Regions from separate parts of the Planifilum fimeticola genome, predicted to be linked through region 3. Evidence: riboswitches for the same ligand, from Rfam matches in the RefSeq annotation. Region 3 holds a riboswitch; each other region holds the start of a gene.
What was found. A riboswitch is a leader RNA that binds a small molecule or an ion and turns the genes downstream of it on or off. The one in region 3 is predicted to bind thiamine pyrophosphate.

Region 1 (7,995 bases), on a different contig from region 3:
AAGGGAATCGCCCCCTCCGTGATAAAGGACAACCCGAGAATTCCCGCCGCCTTACCGGCTTCCCGCTCCTCCCAGGTGAACTTCCGACGGGCGATCCGGGTGGCCAGCCACAAGCCCAGGGGAGGCGTCATCCCGGCGGCCATCACCGCGGCCATCGGGCCGTAGATCTCATTCCCCAAGAGGCCGACGCCGAAGGTGTAAGCCGCCTTGTTTACCGGTCCTCCCATATCAAAGGCCATCATCGCCCCGAGCAAAAGGCCCATCAGGGCCGCATTGGCCGTGCCCAGGGATTGAAGCCATGCCGTCAGGGAATCCATCACGCCCTTTACCGGCGCTCCGATGACGTAGATCATCAGCAGGCCCACGATGAGGGTGGCCAGAAAGGGGATCAGAAGGATCGGCTTCAATCCTTCCAGGGATTTTGGAAGACGAATCTTCTCCTTCATCCACTTTGCCACATATCCCGCCAAAAATCCGGCGACAATTCCTCCCAGAAAACCGGAACCGGTACTGGACGCCAGCATTCCTCCGACCAGCCCCGGCGCCAATCCCGCCTTGTCTGCGATGGAATAGGCGATAAATCCCGCGAGAACCGGCACCATCAGGGCGAAGGCGCTCTCCCCGCCGATCTTCATCAAATTGGCGGCAAGGGACCCTTCCACCTCCGCGGCATGGATGCCGAAGGTAAAGGACAGCGCAATGATCAGCCCTCCCGCCACCACCAGGGGGATCATAAAGGAAACGCCGTTCATCAGATGTTTGTAGGGACCGCTCCGCTTTTGCTCGCGCTCCTGTTTCACGGCCTTCACCTGTTCTTCGTAGGAGGAGGACGGCTTGGACAGGGCTTCTTCGATCAGGCGCTCCGCGTTTTTGATCGCATCCCCCAGGGAGGAGCGGATTACGGTTTTTCCCTGAAAACGGTCCTCCTCCGCATCGACGTCCGACGAGAGGATCACGGCGTGAGCTTCCCGGATCTCCTCTTGGGTCAGCCGGTTTTCCACACCGGATGCCCCCCGGGTTTCCACCTTGATGCTGACCCCCAGCTTCTCCGCCGCCCGCGAAAGGGACTCCGCGGCCATGTAGGTATGGGCGATTCCGGTCGGGCAACCGGTGACAGCCACCAATTTTTTCATTTCACTGCCCCCTTTCCCCTAAGCAGGAGATCATCGACCGACAGGACAACTTCACTTGATCCATAAGTGAACGGGTTTCCTCCAGGGTGGCGAACTGGGTTCCCTCTTTGGAGGCCGCGGCGGATGCGGCGGCCACGACAAAGCGGATCACCTCGTCCAGGGGCCACTTCCGCAGCTGCCCCATCACCAGCGCCGCCACCATCGCATCCCCCGCTCCCACCGTACTGGAGACCGACACCCGGGGGGCCTGGGCCCGGATGGCCTTTCCGTCGGTGAAAAACCACGCTCCCTCGCCCCCCATCGACAGGGCGACCAGTCGAACCCCCCGATCCAGCAGCCCTTTCGCCGCCATAAACCGATCGTCCTCATCGTTCAGGGGACGGCCGACATGCCTCTCCAACTCCGCCAGATTGGGCTTGACCGCATAGGGGCCGCGCCGGATTCCTTCGCTCAGGGCAGCCCCGTCGGCGTCCAGATACACCTTCACCGCGCGGCGCTTGGCCCGGTCGATCAAGGTTCCGTAAAAGTCCGACGGAACTCCCGGAGGAAGGCTTCCGGACAACACCGCGATCTCCGCCCGCTCTATCGCGGCGTCGTACACCTTCAAAAAGCGCTTGATCGCCTCCTCGTCGATGGGATTTCCCGGCTCGTTGATGTCCGTTACCCGATCGGCCTCTTCCTCGACGATCTTCAGGTTGGTTCGGGTTTCCGCCTCCAATTCGACGAAGCGATGTTCAATCCCCCATTCCTCCAACCGCTCCAGGATCCACCGGCCGGGGTACCCTCCCGCCCATCCGATGGCCAGGGGGTTTTCACCCCACTGCTTCAGGGCGCGGGCTACGTTGATTCCTTTTCCGCCGGGATCCCGACGCACTCGCCCCGCCCGGTTCAGATCTCCCGGCCGGAGCCGGGGAAGGTGGATCGTCTTGTCCACGGCGGGATTGAGGGTAACGGTTACAATTTTGCACATGCTGCCGACTCCTTTTCACGCGCGAATGACTTGGACATGCTGTTCCTGGATCCGCTCGAGAATATCAGAGGGCGCCTTCTGGTCCGTGATCAGAACATTCACCGAGGACAGCGGAGCCACCTTGGCGAAGGAAACCCGGTTGATCTTGCTGCGGTCGCAGAGCAGAATCACTTCCTTCGCCGCGCGAATCATCGCTTTCTTCACCTGGGCTTCCAACAGGTGGGGCGTGCTGATTCCCTCCTCCGGGTCCAGGGCGTTGGTTCCCAAAAACGTTTTGTCCACCTTGATCATTCCCAGGGTTTGTTCCGCAATCGGCCCCACCATCGACTCGATTCCCCGGCGCACCATGCCGCCGGTGCTGATCAGCTCCAGATGCTCCATCCCCTGCAATTCCTGAAGGATGCTGTTGGAATTCGTCACGACGGTCAGACGGGAAAACCGGCCGAGCATTCGGGCCAGTTGATGGGTGGTGGTTCCCGAATCCAGCAGGATCGTTTCCCCGTCCCGGATCAGTTCGACGGCTTTTTCAGCGATGCGCTGTTTTTCCTTGGCGAACTGATCCTTTTTCTCCTGGATGCTGGGTTCGAAACCCACCCGCTCCCGGGGAATGGCTCCCCCGTGGGTTCGCCGGATCCGATTGGCCTCCTCCAATTCCTTCAGATCCCGCCGAACCGTCGCTTCGGACACCCGGAAGACTTCGCTCAATTCCGCCACGGTGGCTCGCTTGCGCTCGTAGATGTACTCCATCATGCGCCTCTGCCGTTCCTCAGCGAAAATATATCCTCCCCCCCTCCAGGATGACCTACTTTGATTATATTTGATTGTTTATGATCGTTTCAATTGAAATTTGTTTGAATCCGTGGTCATTTGGTTTTATTTTTCCAAAGAAAAACCAGCACGGGTTGTGCTGGTTTGTTGAACTCATGGTCAAGGTCGGAATGTTTTTCTTCATGCCCCTTGAAGCCGGGTCTTCCGCGTTGAGGAAGCGATCCGATCAGTACCCCTTTTCCCGTCGATCGGCGATAAAGGTCCCCCGACGGGGACGGGAACGATGATTGGAAAAAGTCTGCATCATTTCGTACCAAGCAGCCACCGTCCCCTCCGGCACGTTGGCGGTCAACAATTTTTTGGGTCCCAACCGGCGACAGGAACCCGACTCCATCAACAGCAGATCGTCTGCGCATTCCGCCCATCGGAGATCCCGGGTGGCGATCAGGATGATCCGGTGAGGCGCAAGACGGCGCAACTCCCGCCAGAGAAGCCTTTTTCCCCATTGGTCCAGTCCCGCCGTGGGTTCGTCCAACAGCGCGATCAAAGGATCCCGGAGCAACATCTCGACCAGCATCACCCGCTTCATCATCTCCCCCGGAATGGCGGAGAGGGGGACGCGCCGGACGGCGGCCAATCCCCATTCGGCGATCAGCTCGGCGACGCGCCTCCTCGGGTAGGGCATTTGGCCGAGCTGGGCATGGTACAACAGATACTTTTCTAAAGAGATGGACTTGTTCATCCGGCGCATGGGCGGGATGTATGTAATCCGGGATTTCAGACTTCCCAGGGCGGAGGTTCCCACGGCGGCCGCGCGCCCCTTGGACCAGATCACGGTCTCCCCTTCCGTCACCTGGTAGGTGATTCGCCCGTCGTCAGGAACCAGAAGTCCGGCCGTCAGCTGCAACAGCGTGCTTTTCCCGGAACCTTCGGGGCCGAGAACCGCAGTGATGCCTTTCCTCGCGGCGGCGGTAAAATCGAGAAGTCCGATCCGGCGTGCCCGGGGACGGTTTTGGGAGGTATAGACTTTGTTGAGATGAGACCACTCAATCCGCAAGGAATTTCCATCCTTTCATTCCGATACACCTATCTTTAAGCATACCCGAAAACCCGGACAGAAAGAAGGGGCTTTTCCAATCTCTTGATTCATCGGATAAAGCCGTCTTTCTCCGCATTTGTCCAAAATTCGCACTGTTAAATCTCTTTTTCGCGCTTTCAATTTTTTTATGGTCGATAGAGGAGGTTTTGGCCGATTGACCCTGCGCGGAGAATATGTTACCTTCGAAGCGAGCAACTGCATATCAACGGGAGCTTGGGGAAAGCCAGGCTGAGAGGGCGGGAGATCTGCCGCCGACCGTTTAACCTGATCTGGGTAATGCCAGCGTAGGGATGGAGCCAAGGGGACTCGCACCCCCTGTTCAGGGGCGAGATGCGGGTTCCGCCGCCGTATACCCTGCGGGTATGCGGTTTTTTATTGACCTTTGCTTCGCGGGACACGACGCGGTTTCCGTTCTTTTAAGAACAAAAAAATCGACCCTTTTTCCTTCGGAACCAAACCCGATGGACCGCCTTCTCCCCTCTGGGAAGGAGCATCCGGCTTTCAAGCCCCTTCCGTTGGTGTGCGCTCAAACCATTCAAGCAGAAGGAGGAGAAGGTATGGCCAGAGAATTCAGCTTCCCGGCGAGCAAGAAGGTGTACGTCCAGGGGTCCCGGCCGGACATCCGCGTCCCCATGCGTGAAATCCGGCTTTCCCCCACCACCGGCCGGTTCGGCGAAAGGGAAAATCCCCCGGTCCGCGTGTACGACACCAGCGGTCCCTGGACCGACCCGGAAGTGGAGACCGATGTCCGGAAGGGGCTTCCCCCCCTTCGGCGCCGGTGGATCGAAATGCGCGGGGATGTGGAGGAATACGAGGGAAGGCAACCGCAACCGATTGACGACGGGTATTCTTCGAAGTCCGTAAGTCCCTCTCAACCGTACCCCGGACTCAAGCGTCGCCCGCTCCGCGCCAAGCCGGGACGGGCGGTGACGCAGATGCATTACGCCCGCCGGGGGATCATCACGCCGGAGATGGAATTCGTGGCCATCCGGGAGAACGTCAGCCCCGAATTTGTCCGGGAGGAGGTGGCCCGGGGACGGGCAATCATTCCGGCCAACATCAACCACCCCGAAAGCGAACCGATGATTATCGGCAAAAATTTCCTCGTCAAGATCAACGCCAACATCGGCAACTCCGCCGTCTCCTCCTCCATCGAGGAAGAAGTGGAAAAAATGCGGTGGGCCACCTTCTGGGGCGCCGACACCGTCATGGATCTGTCGACGGGCAAAAACATCCACACCACCCGGGAGTGGATCATCCGCAACTCTCCGGTGCCCGTGGGGACCGTCCCCATTTATCAGGCTCTGGAAAAGGTGGACGGCAAACCGGAGGAGCTGACCTGGGAAGTTTATCGGGACACCCTGATCGAACAGGCGGAACAGGGCGTGGATTACTTCACCATCCACGCCGGCGTCCTGCTCCGGTACATCCCCCTGACCGCCAACCGGGTGACCGGAATCGTCTCCCGGGGCGGGTCCATCATGGCCGCCTGGTGTCTGGCGCACCACCAGGAAAATTTCCTTTATACCCATTTCCGGGAAATCTGCGAAATCCTGCGGACATACGACATCGCCGTCTCCCTTGGGGACGGGCTGAGGCCCGGTTCCATCGCCGACGCCAACGACGAAGCGCAGTTTGCCGAACTGAAAACCCTCGGCGAGTTGACGAAGATCGCCTGGGAACATGACGTGCAGGTGATGGTCGAGGGCCCCGGCCACATTCCGATGCACAAAATCCGGGAAAATGTGGAGATTCAGCAAAAAATCTGCCACGAAGCGCCCTTCTACACCCTCGGCCCCCTCACCACGGACATCGCCCCGGGTTACGACCACATCACCTCCGCCATCGGCGCGGCGATGATCGGCTGGTACGGCACCGCCATGCTCTGTTACGTCACGCCGAAGGAACACCTCGGGCTGCCCAACAAGGAAGATGTGAAGGAAGGGGTCATCGCCTACAAAATCGCCGCTCATGCCGCGGATCTGGCCAAGGGGCATCCCGGCGCCCAGCTTCGCGACGACGCCTTGTCCAAAGCCCGTTTTGAATTCCGCTGGACGGACCAATTCAATCTGTCCCTCGATCCGGAAAGAGCCAGGGCCTATCACGATGAAACCCTGCCGGCGGAACCGGCGAAAACCGCCCACTTCTGCTCCATGTGCGGCCCCAAGTTCTGCAGCATGCGCATCTCGCAGGACCTCCGGGAATACGCCGCGAAAAAGGGGCTCACCCTCGAAGAAGCCGTGGAAACCGGCTTGAAGGAAAAGGCCAAAGAGTTCCGCGAAACGGGAGCCCGCCTTTACCGTTGACGAAAAAGGTTCCCTTTTGGGGCGGGGCACCTCCGAGCCCCGCCCTGCTTCCGTTAAAGGAATTTCTCACGGAACTTTCGACCTTTCCAGCGCATGCCCGAAAAAAAATGTCTTGACAGATCTATCGTCCCTTTCATAATATGATAGTAAAGGATGACAATGTCATAATTTCTAAGGGGAGTAGCCGTACAAACAAAGTCGTCAGTTCGGGACCTTTGTCCCCGGCTTTGTTGGCAACGGAAACCCGTTGTTGGCAAGACCTTTACTCTTGGTAGTGAAGGTCTTTATTTATTTTGTGGATCCGGGTCAATCCGCCGAATCAAAAGGAGTGTTATGGTCAAATGGAATGGTTCTCGTTGGATTTTCTCATCGCACTCTTCTCCATCGTCATCATCGATCTGGTCCTGGCAGGGGACAATGCGATCGTCATTGGAATGGCCGCCCGGAACCTGCCGAAGCAACAACAGAAGCAGGCCATCCTCTGGGGAACAGCAGGGGCAATCGCCGTCCGTTCCCTCGCAACCATCTTCGTCGTCTGGATTTTGAAAATCCCCGGCCTTCTGCTGATCGGCGGCATACTCCTCATCTGGATCGCCTATAAACTTCTCGTGGAGAAAAAGGGAGAGCACGACTCGGTTCAGGCCGGTACCACCCTCGGATCGGCCATCCGCACCATCATCATCGCCGACACGGTGATGAGCCTCGACAACGTACTGGCGGTCGCCGGCGCGGCCCACGGGAATTTCATTCTGGTCATCCTGGGCCTTTTGATCAGCGTGCCGATCATCGTGTGGGGAAGCAGGCTGTTCATCAAACTGGTCGACCGCTTTCCGGTCATCATATATCTCGGCGGGGGAGTGCTCGCTTGGACCTCCGCCAAGATGATCACCGACGAAAAACTGCTTCAGCAATGGATGGATGAACCTCTGTTGAAATGGGGAATCATCGTCCTGATCATCGCCGGCGTCCTGGCCGCAGGATCCATGAAAAACCGGAAGTCGGCCGCAACCGAAGACGCGGCTTGACGCATAGATTTTCATCCCTTGTACAAGCTCAATAGCGCCGTATTCTTCAGATGAATCAAGCGAGGGGTGTTCCCTTGTTTCGCCAAAGGAATAGGGCGAAACTGCGGGAACACCCCTCTCCGAATGTTTCCGTCTTTTTCAAAACGTCGGAAAGGATGTCCGCCCATGACCGCGAAAAACAAGGGATCGTATCTGATGCTCCTTGCGGTGACAGTCATCTGGGGATATACGTGGGTGGCCCAAAAGCTCGGACTCCATTACATGGGCCCCTTTTCATTTTCCGTTTTTCGCTTCGGCCTCGGCTCCCTCATCCTCATCGGACTTATCTTGCTGAAAAAAAACGCGACCGTCGCCGTCAAGGACCTGCCCGCCCTGATCCTGCTGGGGCTCTTAATGACCACCGCCACCTTTTCCTTCTGGATGGTCGGCATGCGGGACGTGTCGGCAGGAACCGCCGCGCTGATCGCCTACACGATGCCCATGTGGACGATGCTCCTCGCCCATCGGTTCCTGGGTGAACCCTTGACGGTTCAAAAGGGAGCGGGTTTGGCGGCCGGCCTGGGAGGGCTCGCCCTGATCGCCGGCCCCTCGGCGGCTTCGGGCCAGGATCTGTCCGGCGCCTTTCTGGTTCTCCTGGGCTCCATCTCCTGGGCCGCCAGCAATGTGCTGACCAAAGCCCGGTTTTCCAAGTACG
Region 2 (7,995 bases), on a different contig from region 3:
GGGAAGTGCGAATCGCGATTTCGATCAACTCGTTGGGCTTTCCCCACTTTTTGAAGGAGGAACGGTCCTTCCAATGGACACCGACATCGGTGAAAACGATGCGGGATTTGATGACCGGCGAAACGTAAACCCCCGACGTTTTCCCCGACTCCACCGACAGTTCCGCTTGTTTTCCCTCGGCACGGACTGCCAAGTTCTCAAGATCTCCTTGGGCAAACTCATCCGGCTGCTCGTGCCGAACCTCCTCGGCCAAGATTTTCACGGCGGGATTCTTCGCCCAGGAAGACGGGAATGCCGGCACAAAAAGGGCGAAGGAAAGCATTGTTCCCAAAAAAATGAATTTTGTCCACAAACCCCGACGAAACATGTTGAACCCCCTTGACGATTCAGTTCAGACCGCAACAACTGGATGGGATCGCTTCTTGGCGGCCACCCCCCTGAAAAACAAACGATTTTGTCCATCACAAACGAGGACAGGAATATTTTACATCATTTTACGAAAAAGGTGTGCTAATTTTTTTATCAAAATGATTTCTTATTAGTGTGAATATATCGATTTCACACGAACCTACTATAATGTGGTAAAATCGTATCGCGTCAATTCCCCTATGTTAGGGTGAGTTCACATGAAGGAGCCGATTTTTTATCTCTTCAACTCCATCAGCCACATTCGAGGCGGGGGGACCCGCAACGTGCTCGCCAGAGCCAAGCTTCTTCGCGAAAAAAGAAATTGTCAAATATATATTCTCACCCTGAACTTCGATCCCGACTATGACTTTATTCGCAGCGAAATGATCCGCTTAAACCTCCTCCATCCCGAGATCCCCATTCTCAACATGTTTGAATACCTGTCCCACAAGACAAACGACGATTTTCAAACCGTCACGGCGGACGATGCGCCAAGGATCGATCATCCCCCGGAAGAAGAAGGGTTTGATCTTGAACGCGTCCCGGAGACAAACGGTTACCGCCTATATCGGAACGGCACGCTCGTCAAATATAAAGAGTACGATGACGACGGGCGGTTGAACTTCACCGACCACTTCGATGAAAACCGGGTTCTCGTCCGCCGCGAACACTTCGACATGAAAGGGCGCGTCAGGCAGATCGTTGAGTATGACCGGGATACCGCCAATCCCCGACAAAAGCGGTTCCTGGACGAGACGGGACGATGCTTTCTGGAGTACCGGTACAACCCGAAAACCAAAAAGTGCATTCAGGTGGACTGGTTCGACCGGGACGGGACCCTCATCAACACCTTCCCGAACGTCCGGACGTTGAAGCTCCATTGGCTTCACAAAATCGCCGATCGGCATCCGAAGGCGATCTTTCAAACGGATGTTTCGAAGAAAAATACGGATTATATTCTTCTCAAGGTGGACCATCCCCATGTCGTCAAAGTCAAGATGTTTCACTCCCTTCATCTGCAAAAACCCTACACCTACGGCGCGCCGTTAAAAGAGGTCCACGGAACGGTTTTGGAAAAAGCGGATCAGTTTGATGCCGTCGTCTTTACCACCGATCTACAGAAAAAAGATGTCGAGCGGCAATTCGGCCCTCGATCCACCTTCCACGTCGTTCCCCATTGCGCCCCCAGGATTCAACCGAGGCCGGACGTGGAGAGGGATCCTTTCACCTGCGTTTACGTGGGAAGATTTGTTGAGCTGAAAAACGTGGATCACGCCATTCGGGCTTTCAAACGGGTTGTGAAAAAGGTTCCGCAAGCAAAATTGGAAATTTGGGGTTATGGAGCAGAGGAAAAAAACTATCAAAAGCTGATCCGGGATTTGGAACTGGAGCAACACGTCAAAGTTTGCGGCATCACGCAAGACGCCATCGGTGTGTTTTCAAGGGCGGCCTTTTCCGTATTGCCCTCCTCCGAGGAGGCCTTTCCGCTCACCATCATCGAGAGCAAGATGGTCGGCACCCCCGTGATCGCTTACGAAGTGAATTACGGTCCCAGGGCGATGATTCGCAACGGAGTGGACGGGCTTCTGGTGAAACCCCACGATATCGGCGAGTTGGCCGATGCCATGGTAAAACTGTTCACCGAACCGGAACTGAGAGAAGCCCTGGGGCAGGAGGCCAGGAAAACCCCGGAGATCCTCAGTGAAGAACGATATGTGGATGAATGGATGCAAGTCTACGAATCGGCTCTCAGGCAGAGCGAGCAAAGGGTCCGGGTGAAGAAACCGATTTGCACTGTCGACCAAATGGAATGGAACGGTCCCAGCGACATCCATATTGCCGGGTCCCTGACCTTTAAACAGGATCTTCGGGAAGAACCTTCCTTGTCCTTGTATATTCGGGAACGGTCGGTGCTGGTGGATGAATACTTCCCGCTGTCAACGGAGCGGCTAAACGCAAACACCTTCTCCTTTCGGGGCGAATTCTCCGTACATCCCTTCACCAGGGAAGGAACGTGGGACATGTACGTGAGCTGTTCCATTCGGAACCAGCACCATTTTATCCGAATCCCCAAGGGGACGGTATCCCTGCCGGAACGCAGAAAGATCTCAAATGTCCTCCTGAAGCCCTATGCCACAATCCACGGAAATATCAGCATCGAAGCGAAGCCACGCACGTCAAAACCGAATTTCCGGGAGAAATTGACAAGGTGGAAACATCGGATATTGGAGAACATCCCGCCCATAAGGCCGAACTGAACAAAACGGCAACGAAAAGGGATGCACCGGGGAAAGATCACCCGGTGCATTCTTTTGGAACCGATTGAGGAAGTTCGCCATCAACAGAGGGAGAGAGATCAGGATCGGGGGATCATGGATGCTGTTTTCCGAAATTGGGCCGGGGTCACGCCCACCCGTTCGGTAAACCGCGTGGTAAATGTTCCGAGGCTTTGATGTCCGATCTCCAGCGCGATGTCGCGAACAGTCAGCCGGGTGTGCAACAACAAATCCTTCGCCCTTTGCAGGCGTACGGAAGAGACGTAATACATCGGAGTGAGCCCCGTTCGATTCTTGAAGATTCGCGTGAAATGAAAAGGGCTGTATCCCGCATGCCGGGCCAATCGGTGAAGGGTGATCGGCTCCCGGATATGTTGATGAATATATGCGCTCACTTCGTCTACCACCCGGTCAGCCTCCGAATGACGGATTGTCAAGATTGCTACCTCCATCCCCGGGATTATCCGAACTTACGTTCCGATCCTCTTGTTGCCAATTTTAGCCAAAACCAGGATATGGAATACCACCTGCTGCGCCCGCTCCCCTTCAAACACACATACCGGCAACAAAAACAGGTGCCGCTACGCCGGCACCCGAACCAAAAGGGGTTCACTCAGCAAATTTGACCGCATCTGCCCCGCTTCTCTCCCTGTTTCCCTGTGCTCTTCATCCCACCGCTCGGCGTGTTTCTTCAGGATTTTCCTCAACCGCTGCATCTCCGTACGGACTTCCTCACGGGACACGCCCAAGGCGGTGGCCACCTCCAACCAGCTGCCCTTTTTCTTCATGGCCATCACCTTCCCCAGCGGCTTGCCGCTGATTTTGGACAGAACGGCCGCTTTCAACCATTCCCGGGGACGCACTTTTTCCTTTTTGATCATCGCCGCCAGTTTCTTCTCGTCCATCTCCAAATACTCGGCGATACTCCTGGAGACCACCTCCGGATGGTGGTCCAGCCAGACGGCTTTTCTCGCCGCCGCAGGAAGGATGCGATGCATCTCGCTCCGGAATTTCCTCTCATCCACGCCCAGATCCTTTGCCACGGTATGCCATGTCTTTTTCTCCGCCTTCGCCTTCAGCACCGATCGCAGATCCCGATCGCTCAGCTTGGCGATCACCGCGGCGGGGTACAGGTCGCAGCGCTTCACGCCTTCGTCGATCAACGCCTCCACCTCATCGCGGGGGATTCCCAGATACCCCGCAATCCGCTCCTCCATGTCCCGCTTCGCTTCCCCGGAGGGGGGACGGGTGGAAAGGGGTTGAACCTGACGGGTTTCACGATATGCGGCAGCTCCCCCCGTATCCTTCGCCGCCCAGGTTTCGACGCTTAACACAGCCCCCGCCAGCGCCACCAACACCGCCGCCGCTCCGATCAACCCTTGCCGATGGATCACGCAAGTTCCCTCCTTTTAGCTTTGCCGCGTCTGGTTAATTATGGTTCCCCCCTCGGGGAAAAATATCCCAAAACGTCGGCTTGGACCGGAGGAAGATGACGCAAAATGCGTTCATCCAGATTTCCCGCGAAAAATGGACGGCAATCCGCATCCCCAGGATTCGAGGGAGACGGTAGAGACGGACGTTTCGGACAGTTACGGGAAAAATCCCCATGCGCGCACGCATTGTCAACCCTCGGGACATGTGGTATGTTGTAGCTGAAACCGCATATACAGCGGGGAGCTGGGGGAAGCCCGGCTGAGAGGGTGCCCGGATCGGCACCGACCCGACGAACCTGATCTGGATAATGCCAGCGCAGGGAATTTGTCGTCGTCCATCCGTTTTGACGGGTGGAGAGCGCATGTGCACTCAAGCCGATCCGGTTCCGGATCGGCTTTTTTACGGCACGGGAGGTGATCCAATGGCGAATGCCAACGTCAGTTTGCAGATCTTGCCCCGGGGAAAAACCGACGAAGAAATTTACGCCTTGGTGGACAAGGCGATCGATGTGATCCGGGAATCGGGCGTCCGCTACGAGGTGGGCCCCCTGGAGACGACGATGGAGGGAGACTACGACGTGTTGATGGACGTGGTGAAGCGGGCCCAGGAAGCGGTGATCGCTGCGGGCAGCGATCGAGTGATCAGCATCGTCAAAATCGACTACAAACCCTCCGGGCTCAACTGGGATGAAAAAGTGGGCAAATACCGGAAGGGGTGACCGGCTTGCAAATCCGTCAGTGGCAAAAGCATCTTCGCACGGTCGGACCGCCGGTATCGATTCTCCTTTTCCTGCTGGCCCTGTGGGAGGGAGGCGTCCGGCTCACCGGCGTGGAAAAATGGCTCCTTCCCGCCCCGAGCGACATCCTGCGCACCCTGGCGGCGGACATGCCCCTCGTCCTTCGCCACACGGGGCCGACGCTGAAGGAGGCGGCCCTCGGCTTTGCGGCGGGAATCGCCGCCGGGTGGCTGCTGGCGATGGTGATGGAGCTCTCCCCTTGGCTGAAGAGGGCCCTTTATCCTCTCCTGGTCGGTACCCAGACCGTGCCGATCATCGCCGTCGCTCCGCTTTTCATCCTCTGGTTCGGTTACGACCTGCTGCCCAAGGTCTTGATCGTCGCCCTGGTCACCTTTTTCCCGGTGGTCGTCAGCACGGCGGACGGGCTTCGCTCGGCGGATCCGGACATGGTTCGTCTGCTCCGGTCCATGGGGGCCAATTCCTGGCAGATCTTCCGCATGGTCCGCTTCCCTCACGCCCTGCCCGCCTTTTTTTCGGGGATGAAAATCGCCGCCACCTACAGCGTCCTCGGGGCGGTGATCGCCGAGTGGCTGGGGGCCAATGTCGGCCTGGGCGTCTTTCTGGTCCGGGCGCAGCACTCCTTCGCCGCGGACCGGGTCTTCGTGGCCATCTTGGCCATCACGTTCTGGACCTGGCTCCTGTTTTTCCTGATCCGCCTGTTGGAACGGATGGCGGTTCCCTGGAAACAAAGCCGGGACAAGGAACCGTCGAAATAACTTCTGCAAAAGGGGGGAAAAGCGGCTTCTCCGGCTCTACTGCCGAAAAGCGCGCTATTCACCGATGAAACGATGGAAAAGCATCCGCATCGCATCCATTCTTCTGCTGGTTCTCACGTTGGTCCTGTCGGCGTGCGGCCGGCCGTCCGACGACAATACCTCGTCCGAAGGCAAAAAGAAAGTCACCATCATGCTGGACTGGCTGCCCAACACGAACCACACGGGCCTGTACGTCGCCCAGAACAAGGGCTATTTTGCCGAAGAGGGACTGGAAGTGGAGATCGTCACCCCGGGTGAAACCTCGGCCAACGAACTGGTGGGTGCCGGCAAGGCTCCCTTCGGCATCAGCTCCCAGGAATATGTGACCCAGGCCCGGGCCCAGGGAGTTCCCGTCGTGTCGGTCGCGGCCGTCCTCCAGCACAACACCTCGGGATTCGCCGCCCCCAAGGAGAAAAAGATCCGCTCGCCCAAGGATTTCGTCGGCAAAACCTACGGAGGATGGGGAACGCCGATCGAAAACGCCTTCATCCAAACGGTCCTTGAGCTGGACGGTGTAAAGACCAAAAACGTGGAGGACAAAGTGCGCATCGTCAACATCGGCCAGGCCGATTTCTTCACCGCGATCAAGCGGGATATCGACTTTTCCTGGATCTACTACGGTTGGACGGGCATTGAGGCGGAACTCAGGAAAGTATCCCTGGACGTCATCTACCTGAAGGATCTGGACCCCGTTCTCGACTTTTACACGCCGACAATCATCACCAACGAAGAGATGATCCGGAAAGACCCGGATACCATCAAGAAATTCCTTTCGGCAGTGAAAAAGGGATACGAATTTGCCATCGACCATCCCAAAGAAGCGGCCGACATCCTGATCGAGGCCGTCCCCGAATCGGATCCCGAATTGGTCCGGAAATCGCAGCAATGGATCAGCAAGCAGTACCGGGCCGACGCGCCATCCTGGGGGGTGCAAAAGGAAGAAGTATGGGTCGGTTTCACCGACTGGATGTGGAAACACAAACTGATCGAGAAGAAGATCGACCCGTCCAAGGCCTTCACGAATGAATACCTGCCCCAATGAAGGTGATGCTCGACGATGGGGGAAAATGCGATGAAAGTGCGCCTTCGCGAAATTCATAAAACCTATCGCATTCCTGCGGGAAACCTTCCCGTCCTTCAAGGGATCGACCTGGAAATCCGGTCCGGGGAATTCGTCTCTCTGATCGGTCCCAGCGGCTGCGGCAAGAGCACGATCTTCAACATTCTGAGCGGGCTGGAGGTGCCGGACCGGGGCAGCGTCGCCCTGGACGGGAAGGAAGTAACCGGCCGCACCGGCCACGTCAGCTACATGATGCAGAAGGATTGCCTGCTTCCGTGGCGGACCGTGCTGGACAACGCCATCCTCGGCGCCGAGGTGCGGGGGCTTTCCCGCCGGAAGGCCCGGGAAAAGGCCCGGGAGCTCCTGCCCGTCTTCGGTCTGACGGATTTCGCCGATGAGTACCCCTCCCGCCTCTCCGGAGGCATGCGGCAGCGGGCCGCCCTCCTGCGGACGGCGGTGACCGGGCGGGACCTCTGGCTTTTGGATGAACCCTTCGGTTCCTTGGACGCCCTGACCCGGGAACAGATGCAGGACTGGCTGCTCGGCATCCGCGACCGGTTCGGCCACACCATCGGCATGATCACCCACAGCATCGACGAGGCGATATACCTGTCGGACCGGATCTACGTTTTCACCCCCCGGCCCGCCCGCGTGAAAGAGATCCTCACCGTCGATCTCCCCCGCCCCCGCTCCCGCCGGATGGTCACCCAGGAACCCTTCCTCCGGTGCAAAGAGCGGCTGTGGCGCCTGTTGCACGAGGAGGAAGCGGCGGACAACCCGGGAACCCAGTTGTAATCGAAAGCAGGTTATTCCGAAGCCGGAGAGCCCTCTCCGGCTCTTTTCTTTGAGTTGGAAAAAAGAAAACCGCCGGAGGGGGTGTGCCGAGAGTGCCTTTGCCATTGCAACGAAACGGAGCGGCACGCCCCTCCGGCCACCCATCCACTGTTTTACCGGTCTTTCAAGGGCGGCATCCATTCGTCCGGATTCAGACCGGGGCCTTCGATGACGATGGCGGTCATGCCCGTCTCCGTTCCCGACTCGTGTCCTTCACCCGCCTCCCAAAAAACCGCCTCCCCCGCGCGGATCGGAACCCTGTCGGTCTCGTCACGCACCCACCCGCTTCCCGACACCACCAGAAACAGCTGATTCACCCCGGCCGGATGAAAACCGATGACACCGCCCGGATCAAAATGCATACACCCCGCCTGGAAGAGCCCCTCCGAGCGAACAATTCGCGAAACCCCCACCTTCCGGCTTCCGAACCGT
Region 3 (7,995 bases):
AAACCGCCCCATATCCTGACGGCGGAGGAGAGGAATAAAGTATATCCCATCCGGGAGATGTTCGTAGACATCGGGGCGAAAAGCGACGAGCAGGTCAAGGAATGGGGAGTCCGCGTCGGCGATCCGATCGTGCCCGTCTGTCCCTTTGAAATTCTTCCGGACGGGGACACCATTCTGGCGAAAGCCCTGGACAACCGGGTCGGTTGTTACATGGCGCTTCAGGTCCTGAAAGAACTGGGGAAAGCGGATCATCCCAACACGGTGATTGCAGGGGCGACGGTTCAGGAGGAAGTGGGCCTGCGGGGAGCGACCACGTCACCCCACGCAGTGGAGCCGGACATCGCCTTTGTACTCGACGTGGGGATCGCCGAAGACGGTCCGGGCAGCGAGGGAGGCAGCAAACCGCGCCTCGGCGGCGGACCGCTCATCACCTTTCTCGATGCCACGATGATCCCCCATCTGCGCCTTCGTGACCGGGTGATGGAGATCGCGGAAGACCTGAATATCCCGATTCAGGCGGACACGACGCCCGGTGGCGGGACCGATGCGGGCAAGATCCACCTGTTTCGGAGGGGGGTTCCTTCCCTCGTGGTGGGGGTCGCCGCCCGCTACATTCACAGCCATGTTTCCATGGTCTCCAAAAGCGATGTCGATCAGGCGGTGAGGCTCTTGGTGGAGGTGATCCGGCGGATGGACCGTCAGGCCGTGGAAAACCTGGTCCGGTATGCCGAAGGGGGATGACGGCGGAAACGGTGCGGGACGCGGTGAAGCGCCGCGAGTTTACCGGGAAAGGAGCCGGGTGGCTCCTTTCTTTTTCTTTGAAGACATATTATAATAGCAACGAAGGTTTCGGCCGGTTCTCTAAGGGTGCCGGGTTTCCAAGAGGGGGAGGAAGCGATGAAGCGAAGGGAGCGGTTCTTCAATCATGTGGAAAAGCAGCTGGCCGCCTTGCCGGCAGAAACGGTTTCATCGCTGATCGATCAATCCGGCGGCCCCGAGCGGGTTGTCTTGGTGTTCGTGGATATATTAAAGGGTTTCTGCGAAAAAGGGCCCTTGGCCAGTGAACGGGTTGCCGGGATGGTCGCGCCGGTCAAGGATTTGGCCGAGGCCTTGTTGAAGAGGGGAACGCCCGACGGAAACCTGGTTTTCCTCAACGACGCCCATCCGGAGGATGCCGTGGAATTTTCCGCCTTTCCCCCGCATTGCGTCCGAGGCACGGCCGAAGCGGAAGTAGTGGATGAACTTCAGCCGCTCCTCGAGCGGGGCGGTGTTCGGGTGTTCCGCAAAAATGCGACCAACGGTCTGTTTGGCAGGGACGAGGGAGGGGAGCGCTTCTACGAGTATCTCGAGAAGCGCTTTGCCGAAGGGCCGGTTACCTTTGTCGTCGTGGGGGATTGTACGGATCTGTGCATCTACCAAAACGCCATGGGCATTCGCCTTCTGGCCAACGAGCACAACGCCCGGGTCCGGGTGATCGTTCCCCTGGAGCACGTCCGAACCTACGACGTACCGGTGGAGGTTTCCGAGAAAACGGGAGCGCCTGCCCACGACGGGGATGTGATGGACCTGCTGTTTGCCTACCACATGATGATCAACGGTATCGAGGTCGTCCGAACGGTGGAAGACCGGTAGAACACGGCTTTGGAAATCGACGAAGGATGGTGTTTGGATGCGGACCGAAGAGATGCTCCTCAATGTGGGACCCCAACACCCCAGCACTCACGGTGTGTTCCGGATCTTGCTCAAGATTGACGGGGAGATCATCCGCGAGGCCACTCCGGTGATCGGATACCTGCACCGGGGAACGGAAAAACTGGCGGAAAACCTGAACTATACGCAGATCATCCCCTATACGGACCGGATGGACTACCTGTCGGCGATGATCAACAATTACGCCGTGGTCCACGCCGTTGAAACCCTGATGGAGCTGGAGATTCCCGAACGCGCCGAATATTTGAGGGTCATCGTAATGGAACTGAACCGGATCGCCAGCCATCTGGTCTGGTTCGGCACTTATCTTCTGGATATCGGGGCGATGAGTCCCTTCTTGTATGCCTTCCAGGATCGGGAGAAGATCATTGATCTGTTCAACGAAATATCCGGCGCCCGCCTCACATACAATTACATGAGGGTGGGAGGCGTCAAATGGGATGCTCCCGAGGGCTGGCTCGACAAGGTGCGCAACCTGGTTTCCTACCTGCGGGAGCGCCATGAAGAATATCTTGATCTGGTGGCGGGCAACGAAATCTTTGTCAACCGGACCAAGGGGGTTGGCAAATACGATGCGAAAACCGCCGTCCGGTACGGGCTGTCCGGTCCATGTCTCCGATGCACGGGGATTCAACGGGATCTGAGAAAGGATCAGCCCTATTCGATCTATGACCGGTTTGATTTTGACGTCCCCATTTCCACCGAGGGGGATTGTTACGATCGCTTCCAGATTCGGATGGAGGAAATCCGCCAATCTCTGCGGATCATTGAACAGGCGGTGGAACAAATTCCCGAAGGGCCGATCATGGCCAAGGTGCCGAGGCTGATCCGTCCGCCGGAGGGAGAAGTGTATACGGCGGTGGAAAACCCCCGGGGAGAACTGGGCGTTCACCTGATCAGCAAAGGGAAAGCTTCTCCCTGGCGGATTCATTGGCGCCGGCCGTCCTTCCACAACCTGCAGATTTTGCCCCAGCTGTTGGAGGGGGAAAACATCGCCAATTTGATCGCCATCCTCGGTGCGGTGGATATTGTGCTCGGTGACGTTGACGGTTGAGAAACGAAAGCGGTTCCCGTCCCCTTTATGAGACTGGAACCGCTTTTCACAAGCGGCGGAATGGTCATCGAATCGAATCAAAAAACGGGGTTAAATGAATGGAACAAACATTGGCCGAGTTTTTGTCACAGTACGGATATATCGGGATCATCCTCTTCCTAATCCTGGGGATTGCCGGCATTCCCCTTCCCGACGAGATCTTTATGACTTTTATCGGCTATCTTTCGTCGGAAGGGCAATTGAATCTGTATCTGACTTATATCAGCGCCCTTACCGGCTCGATCGGCGGGATCACCCTGAGCTACGTATTGGGAACGCGTTTCGGCTACCCCCTCCTGAAGCGATACGGAAGCAAGCTCTTCATCACGCGGAGAAGACTCCGGATCACCCAGTTTCTGTTCCGGAAGTACGGCAATTGGGTGTTGTTTTTCGGCTATTTTATCCCGGGAGTCCGCCATTTGACCGCATATTTGGCCGGCATATCCAAACTCTCTTACACCCGGTTCGGCATGTACGCATACTGCGGGGCGGTGGTCTGGTGCGCCACCTTCATCGGGTTGGGGTATGCGTTGGGTTCCAGCTGGGAACTGGTATTTCATTTCCTTCATCGCCTGGGGCCGGTGGTTTTCCTTGTCTTGATTTTAGCAGCGGGTTTTGCGGCTTGGTACTGGTGGGCGATGAATCAAAATCGGGCAGGCTCTGGTCCCAAGTAGGAGGCGGATATGCGGGAAGCAACCGTAACCTTCATCATGCCGCGGGGAAAGTACCGTTTCAAGGTGAAGGAGGGGACGCCGCTCTTTTGGAAGCGATTGCGGCAGGGGTTCTGATTCCCTTTCGTTGCACAACCGGTCGGTGCGGCGACTGTATCGTCCGCGTTCTCGGTGGAGGGGAAAACATTCCTCCACTTAGCGCACAGGAGTCGTACCGATCGGGGGACCGGGTCATTTCCGGTTTCCGGCTGCCTGTCGCCGTTTCGTCTGCGGCGATGTGAGGAGAAGTTCCCAACCGCGTTTAGATCTTTCAGAAATGCGGAGGGTGTGGCCCGGATCCCGGACGGAAGTGTCGCATCATGCGGACAACGGGTCGACAAATCGCTTTTGAAGCGTTTGACGCCCTTTGCAGGAGATTGCTAAAATAATAGAAAATTGACTGCGAAAGGAGTCCACTGGGGGTGCACCGTACGGTGCTGAGAGGGGTTCGCGCCCCAACCCTTTGAACTTGACCTGGGTCATACCAGCGTAAGGAATGTGGCGGTTGCTTGCGTTGCCGGTATCCTCCAGGATACCGGTTTTTTGCAGGAAAGGAGGAGGCGAAAATCGGAGGCAGACTCCACCTCGTTACCGGGGACCATCATTCATCGGATCATATCGTTGCCGTTGTCGAGAAGGTCCGTCCCTGGGTGGACCAGGTCCACCTGCGGTGGAAAGGGCGGTCTGCGCGGGAGATTTATCATCTGGGGAGCAGGCTTTTGGAGCGCGGGCTCCTGCGTCCCGGGCAGTTGGCCGTTCATGACCGGTTGGATGTGGCCCTGGCGCTGGGGTGCGGCATCCATTTGCCGGAAGCGGGCCTGCCGGTGGATCGGGTGCGGGAGATCGTCGGTTCCCGGCATCGGGTGGGAGTTTCGGTTCATTCCGTCGAGGCCGCGGGACGGGCGGCCGCGTCGGGGGCGGACTACCTGATGTTCGGCCATGTGTTTTCCACTTTGTCCAAGCCGGGCGTTCACCCGCGGGGGCTCGAACAACTTTCCCGCGTGGTTCAGGCCGTCAACGTTCCTGTCCTGGCTATCGGGGGGATCACGGCGCGGCGGATCCCCCGAGTGATGGAGACGGGGTGTGCGGGTGTGGCCGTCCTATCCGCCCTGATGGACTGTCCGGAACCCGAACGGACGGCCCGGCAAATGAGGACCTGTCTGGATCGCCGTGTGTGATCGATAGCCGGAGAGGAGAAAAAAGGGGGGCTATGTTTTGCATGAGCGGGATGTGGTGGTTGTCGGAGGGGGTGTGATCGGGTGCTCGATCGCGTACTATCTCGCCAAACGGGGAGCGCGGGTCACCGTTCTGGAGCGGGACCTGATCGGCGCCCACGCTTCGTCCGCCGCCGCGGGGATGTTGGGGGCCCAGGTGGAGATGGCTGCGCCGGGGCCCATGAGTGAGCTGTGCATGAAGAGCCGATCCATGTTTCCCGATTTGGCCTCGGAATTGTATCGTCTGACCGGAATCGATATCGAATTGATCCGGGCGGGCATATTGCGGATCGCTTGGAATGAAGAGGAGGCCGAGATGCTTCGGAAGCGGGGAGCTTGGCAGCGGGACCGCGGCGAGACGGCGGACTGGTGGGACAAGGATCGGGTTCGGAGCGTGGAACCGGAGGTGTCCGATCAGATCGAGGGGGCCCTTTACATTCCCGGGGATTCCCACGTCTCCTCCTCCCGATTGACCCGGGCCTTTTCCTATGCGGCGGAACTGCTCGGGGCCGAATTGATCGAGCGGTGTGAAGTGACTGCCTTTCGCGCCGGGAAGGACCGCATCGAGAGGGTGGAGTCGGATCGGGGAACCTTTCAGGCGGAGCATGTGGTGTTGGCGGCGGGGGCGTGGAGCGCTTCGCTGGCCGGGAAATTGGGGTTGCGTTTGCCGGTCGTTCCGATCAAGGGGGAATCCCTGGCGGTTTATCCGCGTAAAGAGCTCTTTGAAAGGACGCTGTTTGCGGAGGGATGTTACCTGGTCCCCAAAGCGGACGGCAAGGTGATCGTGGGAGCGACGGAGCGGGCCGGTGATTTTACCGAATGGGTGACGATGGACGCGATTCGACAACTGACGTCGGAAGCGGTCCGGTTGGTTCCGGAATTGGCAAACAGCACGTTTATCCGTGCCTGGTCCAGCATCCGTCCCGGGTCCCCCGACGGACTCCCTTATATCGGCAGGTTCGGCCGATTCCGGAACCTTTTCGTCGCCACCGGTCATTTCCGCAACGGAATACTGCTCAGTCCCATCACCGGCCAGCGGATCGCGGAATTGATCGCAGGAGAGGAGGTTCCGGATCTGAAACCCTTTTCGCCCGACCGCCTGTCGACTTAAAAACAGGGGGTACTTCCCATGAAAGGGGGAGAAGGTTATTCGCATCCGAGTGAATGGAGAAGAGATGGATCTGCCCCGGGATGTCCGCACCGTTTCCCAGCTGTTGGAACATTTGGGGGTGGAAAAGCGAATCGTCGTGGTGGAGCAAAATCGCAGGATTCTGGAGAGGGAAGAGCATGATTCAACTCCCCTTGCCGAAGGGGATTCCATCGAAATCGTTCATTTTGTCGGAGGGGGTTGACACGTGCTGAAGATCGGAAAATACACCTTCCGTTCCCGCCTGTTTTTGGGAACCGGGAAGTTTTCATCGCTGGATATTCAGCAGGCCGCGGTGGATGCTTCGGGGGCGGAGGTTCTCACCTTCGCCGTTCGCCGGTTAAACATCAGCGATCCAAATCAACCCAATTTTTTGGAACGCCTGGATCTCGGAAAATACACCCTGCTTCCCAACACGGCGGGAGCCACCAGCGTGGAGGAGGCCTTGCGAATCGCCCGATTGGCCCGGGCCTCCAAGTTGTGCGACATGATCAAGGTGGAGATTATCGGGGATCCCAAAACCCTGCTGCCCGATCCCGTCGCCACCCTGGAGGCGACCCGGATCCTGGTGGAGGAGGGATTCACCGTTTTGCCCTATACCTCCGACGATCCGATATTGGCCAAGCGCTTGGAGGAAGCGGGAGCCCACGCCATCATGCCCGGCGGTTCTCCGATCGGATCCGGGCTGGGACTCCTCAATCCCCACTACTTGAGCCTGATTATCGAACAGGCCGAGGTTCCCGTCATCGTCGACGCGGGGATCGGATCTCCGGCCGATGTGGTTCAGGCGATGGAACTGGGAGCGGACGGGGTGCTGCTCAACACCGCCGTGTCCCAGGCGAAGGATCCGGTGAGGATGGCCAGGGCGATGAAATTGGCCGTGGAGGCGGGGAGGCTGGGTTTCGAGGCGGGAAGGATTCCCCGGAAGCGTTATGCTTCGGCCAGCAGTCCCCAGGAGGGTTTGGTCGGCTCCTGAGGGGTTTCTAGTCCGGTAATCGGCAAGATTCAAGGGGGGTTCCCGGGAGCTACCTGCACGAATCGAGGCGGGAAATCGTCCTTTCCCGGCTGGCTTTTCCAGCGTTCTCGGGGCGCCCTGTGGCGCCCCTTTTTCGTTTAGGAGGTTATGATTGTGAGCCGTCTTTTCGGCTGGGGTCCGGACGGTAGCGGGAAATGTTGAGAAGGATTCCCAGGGAGGCCATGTTGATGAGCAGTGACGATCCGCCGTAACTGACCAGGGGGAGGGGAACGCCCGTCACGGGAAGAATTGCCGTGACCACGGCCAGGTTGAACAGCGCTTGGATGGCGATCGTGGTGATCAGTCCGATGCCGAGCAGGGTTCCAAATTGGTCCGGTACGATCAGGGAGGCCCGAATGCCCCGCAGGATCAGAGCCACGAACAGGAGGATCAGGAAGACGCCGCCAAAAAAGCCCAGTTCCTCGGCAATGACGGCAAAGATGAAGTCGGTATGGGCCTCGGGAAGATAGGCCAGCTTTTGGATCCCGTTTCCGAGGCCGCGGCCGGACAAGCCGCCGGGTCCGATGGCATAAAGGGATTGGATAATTTGGTATCCCGTGTCGTTGGGATCCTTCCAGGGATCGTAGGCCGCCTCCAGGCGTTCGATCCGGTAATCCGCCAGATAGAGGACCATGATTAACACGGGAACGGCTACCAGCCCCAACATCAGCAAGTGGCGGATCCGCGCTCCCGCGCAGAAAATCACCACCATGCAGGAGATCAGAATGATGATCGTGGCGCTGTAATGGGGCTCGATCATGATCAGAGAACAGACCAGCCCGATCACGATCAGAGGGGGGAGCAAGCCCCGTGTGAAGTTGTCCAGATAGGGTTGTTTTTTCGTCATGATCGAGGCGGTGTATATGAGCAGGGCGAGTTTTGCCAGCTCCGAGGGCTGAATCGTCAGGGGGCCGATTTGAATCCACCGGGAAGCGCCGTTGGCCTCGACGCCGATGACGGGTACGAACACCAGCACCAGCAGGATCACGCAGCCCAACAAAATCCAACCGACATGGCGCCGATAAAGGGTGAACGGTATATTGGCGAACGTGAAAAAGAGGATCAGGCCGAGGCCGGCCCGCGCCAGCTGGCGCTTAAAAAAATAG

Region 1: linked by a shared signal. The riboswitch ahead of thiC (phosphomethylpyrimidine synthase ThiC) and the one ahead of CLV97_RS06495 (thiamine phosphate synthase) in region 3 are both predicted to bind thiamine pyrophosphate.
Region 2: linked by a shared signal. The riboswitch ahead of CLV97_RS01135 (MTH1187 family thiamine-binding protein) and the one ahead of CLV97_RS06495 (thiamine phosphate synthase) in region 3 are both predicted to bind thiamine pyrophosphate.

The regions. Positions count from the first base shown of each region.
Region 1 covers NZ_PVNE01000029.1:37,026-45,020, forward strand. Annotated here, with positions in the region: gene CLV97_RS15065 (PTS fructose transporter subunit IIC) at 1-1,133, opposite strand, end outside; gene pfkB (1-phosphofructokinase) at 1,135-2,103, opposite strand; gene CLV97_RS15075 (DeoR/GlpR family DNA-binding transcription regulator) at 2,119-2,925, opposite strand; gene CLV97_RS15080 (ABC transporter ATP-binding protein) at 3,098-3,928, opposite strand; TPP riboswitch at 4,166-4,278, shown strand; gene thiC (phosphomethylpyrimidine synthase ThiC) at 4,528-6,276, shown strand; gene CLV97_RS15090 (TerC family protein) at 6,618-7,301, shown strand; gene CLV97_RS15095 (DMT family transporter) at 7,467-7,995, shown strand, end outside.
Region 2 covers NZ_PVNE01000001.1:242,420-250,414, forward strand. Annotated here, with positions in the region: gene CLV97_RS01110 (cell wall-binding repeat-containing protein) at 1-262, opposite strand, end outside; gene CLV97_RS01115 (glycosyltransferase) at 627-2,666, shown strand; partial or broken gene CLV97_RS01120 (helix-turn-helix domain-containing protein) at 2,786-3,136, opposite strand; gene CLV97_RS01125 (hypothetical protein) at 3,266-4,078, opposite strand; TPP riboswitch at 4,345-4,457, shown strand; gene CLV97_RS01135 (MTH1187 family thiamine-binding protein) at 4,540-4,836, shown strand; gene CLV97_RS01140 (ABC transporter permease) at 4,842-5,630, shown strand; gene CLV97_RS01145 (ABC transporter substrate-binding protein) at 5,695-6,711, shown strand; gene CLV97_RS01150 (ABC transporter ATP-binding protein) at 6,742-7,524, shown strand; gene CLV97_RS01155 (cupin domain-containing protein) at 7,677-7,995, opposite strand, start outside.
Region 3 covers NZ_PVNE01000008.1:1,053-9,047, reverse strand. Annotated here, with positions in the region: gene CLV97_RS06515 (M42 family metallopeptidase) at 1-741, shown strand, start outside; gene CLV97_RS06510 (cysteine hydrolase family protein) at 898-1,632, shown strand; gene CLV97_RS06505 (NADH-quinone oxidoreductase subunit D) at 1,670-2,764, shown strand; gene CLV97_RS06500 (DedA family protein) at 2,863-3,477, shown strand; gene CLV97_RS18925 (2Fe-2S iron-sulfur cluster-binding protein) at 3,564-3,755, shown strand; TPP riboswitch at 3,922-4,027, shown strand; gene CLV97_RS06495 (thiamine phosphate synthase) at 4,023-4,691, shown strand; gene thiO (glycine oxidase ThiO) at 4,729-5,838, shown strand; gene thiS (sulfur carrier protein ThiS) at 5,888-6,079, shown strand; gene CLV97_RS06480 (thiazole synthase) at 6,083-6,850, shown strand; gene ftsW (putative lipid II flippase FtsW) at 6,996-7,995, opposite strand, start outside.